2 regions of the Aquibaculum sediminis genome follow, and region 1 is predicted to be linked to the other one. Evidence: riboswitches for the same ligand, from Rfam matches in the RefSeq annotation. Region 1 holds a riboswitch; the other holds the start of a gene.
The links. A riboswitch is a leader RNA that binds a small molecule or an ion and turns the genes downstream of it on or off. The one in region 1 is predicted to bind cobalamin.
Positions count from the first base shown of each region.

Region 2: it holds a riboswitch for cobalamin, as region 1 does, so the genes downstream of both, ABZ720_RS03045 (DUF1636 family protein) here and ABZ720_RS06120 (TonB-dependent receptor plug domain-containing protein) in region 1, are expected to answer to the same signal.

Region 1 is NZ_JBFCVK010000003.1:217,699-219,875, forward strand. It holds gene murJ (murein biosynthesis integral membrane protein MurJ) at 1-349, shown strand, start outside; cobalamin riboswitch at 371-565, shown strand; gene ABZ720_RS06120 (TonB-dependent receptor plug domain-containing protein) at 806-2,177, shown strand, end outside.
Region 2 is NZ_JBFCVK010000002.1:75,375-77,551, forward strand. It holds gene cobW (cobalamin biosynthesis protein CobW) at 1-728, opposite strand, end outside; gene ABZ720_RS03045 (DUF1636 family protein) at 730-1,104, opposite strand; cobalamin riboswitch at 1,190-1,402, opposite strand; gene cobO (cob(I)yrinic acid a,c-diamide adenosyltransferase) at 1,441-2,049, shown strand; gene ABZ720_RS03055 (cobyric acid synthase) at 2,071-2,177, shown strand, end outside.

The DNA.
Region 1 (2,177 bases):
CTCCTGGCTGAACGTGCTGCTGCTCGCCGGGCGCCTGCGCCGGCTGGGCTTTCTGCGCTTCGATGCCCGACTGCGCCGACGGCTGCCGCGCTCCCTGGCCGCCGCACTGGCCATGGCCCTGGCGCTTATCCTGCTCCAGCCGCTGCTGGCCGATCTCTTTGCCGGCGGCGAGATTGAACGCATCCTTGCTCTGGCGCTGCTGGTGGCGGCGGGCGGCGGGCTCTATTTCCTTCTGGCCTTCGCCCTGCGCGCGGTCGAGCCGGCCGATTTCCGCGCCGCCTTTCGGCGCAAGCCTGCGAGCGGCGACGGCGATCAATCGCGCGATGAGAACCTCCCGCGAAATGCTTGACCGGGCACGAGCACCTCGGCCACACTCCGCGCCGCCGACGGTGCCCGCAAGGGCCCGAGAGGGAACGCGGTAGGAGTCATCCGAAGCCGCGGCTGCCCCCGCAACTGTGAGTGGCGAGCTGGCACCCAAACATGCCACTGGGCGATCAAGCCTGGGAAGGTCGGGTGCGGGCGAAGACCCACGAGCCAGGAGACCTGCCGTCGGCACGGAGTCGCGCTCGAGCGCATCGGACGGGGGTGCCGGTGTCGAAGCGTCCTGCCTTGGCAGGACCTCGGTCGTTCGGCGCGACGCTTCGAGGGGAAGTCTCGACCGATGCCGAACGAACTCACGCGTCCTTTCATCACCAAAACCGCCCAATAACCCGACCGCCGACCTGCATAGCCCTTCCGGGCGCTGCACGCGCGGCGTCCGGCACGCTGTCCCAGGTCGCAGTCCTCTGCACCAAGGAACACTGCCATGCGCAAGCCTTTCGGTGGGGAGCGGGCGGTTGCAATCGCCGCCCCGCTCACCCTTTTGTTTTGTCTTTCAACCCTCTCCTCGGCGCCCGTTCAGGCGCAGGAGAACGCTGCGGACGCCGCACAGCTCGACCCGCTGGTGGTCACCGCCACCCGCACCGAACGCCCGCTCAGCAGCGTCGGCAGCAGCCTGACGCTGATCACGGCCGAGGATCTCGAAAACCGCGGCACGGACTATGTCGCCGACATCCTGCGCGAAGTGCCCGGTGTCAGCGTGAACCGCAGCGGCGGGCCGGGGGCCCTGACCGAGGTGCGGCTGCGCGGCACCGAGACCAACCAGACCCTGGTGCTGATCGACGGCATCGAGGTGAACGACCCCGCCGGCGCCTCCTTCTTCAACTTCGCCCATCTGCTGGCGGCTGACGTGGAGCGCATCGAGATCCTCCGCGGGCCCCAGACGGTGCTCTACGGCTCAGAGGCCGTGGGCGGCGTCATCAATGTCATCACCAAGAGCGGTGGCGACCGGCCCAGCGGCGCCGTCAGCCTGGAAGGCGGCTCCTTCCGCACCGGACAGGCCAATGCCAGCCTCGGCGCCGGGGGAGAGCGCTACAACGCCTTCATCAGCGGCACCCACATGCGCAGCGACGGCATCTCCCAGGCCAAGAGCCCCGGCGGCAGCCTGAAGCCCGACGGCTACGAGAACACCACGGTCTTCACCAAGCTGGCGGCGCGCCCGGTGGAGAATCTGGAACTCGACTTCGTGGCGCGCTACACCCGCTACGATCAGGAGATCGACAATTTCACCACCCGCGCGGTGGAAGCGGACATGAGGACCAAGGGCGATCAGCGCTACGGCCGCGCCCAGGCACGCCTGGACCTCTTCGACGGTCATTGGCAGCAGCGCTTCGGCGCGACCCTGACGCGCATGAAGGCCCGGGACTACGACAGCGGCAACCGGACCAACACGGCCACCGGCGGCAAGACGAAGTTCGACTATCAGAGCGACGTCCTTTTCGACACGCCGGAGTTCGCAGACGCGTCGCATCTGGTCACGCTGGGGCTGGAGCAGGAGCGGGAAAGCGTTGAGATGAACAGCGCCTTCGCCGATCTCGACCGCAGCTTCCGCACCCGCAGCCTTTTCGGCCAGTACCAGATCGACCTGCTCGAGCGGGTCTCCCTGACCGCCGGCCTGCGCCACGATGCCAACCAGCGCTTCGAGGACACCCAGACCTACCGCTTCACCGCCGCCTACAACCATTTCGAGACCGGGACCCGCCTGCGCGCCTCCTACGGCACGGCGGTGAAGAACCCCACGGTCACCGAGCTCTACGGCTTCGACCAGACCTATCAGGGCAATCCCGACCTGAAGCCGG
Region 2 (2,177 bases), on a different contig from region 1:
TCGTGGTGCGACGGCCGCGCGTCCACGTCATCTTCGGCCGCGGCGCCGAGACCGAGGATGACCCGCGAATCCACCGCGCCTTCGGTCACCTCGATGATCGGCAGCCTGCGTGGTGCCTCGGCATGAATGATCGTCCTTGCTTTCTCGATGCCCTCCGGGCCGGCAAGGTCGGCTTTGGTGAGAAGAACGATGTCAGCGCAGGAAATCTGGTCGCCGAAAACCTCGCTCAGGGGCGTTTCGTGGTCGAGGCTGTCATCTGCCAGGCGCTGACGGTCCACCGCCTCGACATTGGGGGCGAAGCGGCCAGCCGCCACTGCCTCGGCATCGGCCAGTGCAATGACCCCGTCCACGGTGATCCTGGACCTGATGTCGGGCCAGTCGAACGCCTTGAGAAGCGGCTTGGGAAGCGCCAGACCGCTCGTCTCGATCAGGATGTGATCGGGACGCTGATCAAGTGTCAGCAGCGCTTCGATTGTCGGAATGAAATCGTCAGCCACCGTACAACAGATGCAGCCGTTCGCCAGTTCGACGATGTTCTCGGCCGGGCAATCCGGGATCGCACAGCCCTTAAGAATTTCTCCGTCCACGCCCACGTCGCCGAACTCGTTGACAACCACCGCAAGCCGTTTGCCGCCAGGGTTCTGCATCAGATGCGTGATGAGCGTCGTCTTGCCCGACCCAAGGAAACCGGTGATGACAGTGACGGGAAGTTTTTCGAGGCTGGCCATATCAGGTGGTCTCCACGGGAGGAATGCGAGCTATGCAGTTCTTGCGGAAATGCGCCGGGCGTTCGCGCCAGGGCACGAGACCGTCGGGCGTGGCGCGGTATCTTTCGGCGCCCTCGCGGATCGTCTCAACATCGCTGGTTTCGTCCAGCCTGCCGTAGACGTAGGTCCAGCGCCCCGCTCCCCTCAGGACGATGGAGCAGCCATGCAGGCAATTCGACAGGCACTCGACCGGCGTGATCTTCACACCATCGACGCCGCGCGCCACGACGCGGCGGTAAAGGATGGCGCCGGGACGTTCCGCATCCTCGGCAATCTTTTGCCCGCGGCGGCAGCGGGTGCAGATTAGAAGTTCTGTTGGCGACATGGATCTCGTCATGCCCTTTCCCGGCGATTCTGGGCGGGGGCACGACGGCTACGCGGCATGATGGGGCCGCCAGTCCGACACCGGACAACCCCGCCCGGTTACACACGTCGTGCTGGCAGGTCTCCCGGCTTACGGATTTCACGGCTATTGCCGTTGCGGTCGCCCAGCCTTCCCGAGCCGCCTTTGCGGCCAGTGGCTTGTTGGGCGCCCTCTCCGATCACGGTCGCGGGGGCGGCTGCGGTTCGGCCGGTTGGCCTCGCGCATTCCCTTTTCACCTGCTACCACAGGCACCAGCACGCGCCACATGCTCAGGACCCGCGAACTCTGTCAAGTTGCAAGGAGCCCACCATGGATGACACCGCGGTTCGTCACCAAGAGAAGAAGAAGCGGATCAAGGTTGCCCGCGACAAGATGATGGAAACCAAGACCGAGGAGAAGGGGCTGATCATCGTCCACACCGGCGCCGGAAAGGGTAAATCGTCCTCGGGCTTCGGGATGATCATGCGCTGCATAGCTAACGGCATGCCCTGCGCCGTCGTGCAGTTCATCAAGGGCACCTGGGAAACCGGCGAGAAGCGCCTCCTGCAAGAGCGATTCGCGGACGAGTGCCGATTCTTCGTCTCCGGAGAAGGCTTCACTTGGGAGACCCAGGACCGCGACCGCGACATCGCTGCCGCGCGCAACGGATGGGAAATGGCCAAGACGCAGATTCTCGACCCGGAGATCCGCTTCGTGCTGCTGGATGAGATCAACATCGCCCTGCGCTACGACTATCTCGACACGGACGAGGTTGTGAGCTTCCTCCTGAACGAGAAGCCGGACATGACCCATGTCTGCCTCACAGGGCGAAACGCCAAGCCTGATCTGTTGGAGGCAGCCGATCTCGTCACCGAGATGACCCTGGTGAAGCATCCCTTCCGGAGCGGCGTGAAGGCTCAAAAAGGCGTCGAGTTCTGATCACTTACAAGGGGTGACGACATGGGTCGCGCGCTGATGATCCAAGGCACCGGCAGCAACGTCGGGAAGTCGCTTCTCGTCGCGGGACTCTGCCGTGCTGCGCGCAAGCGGGGATTTTCCATTGCACC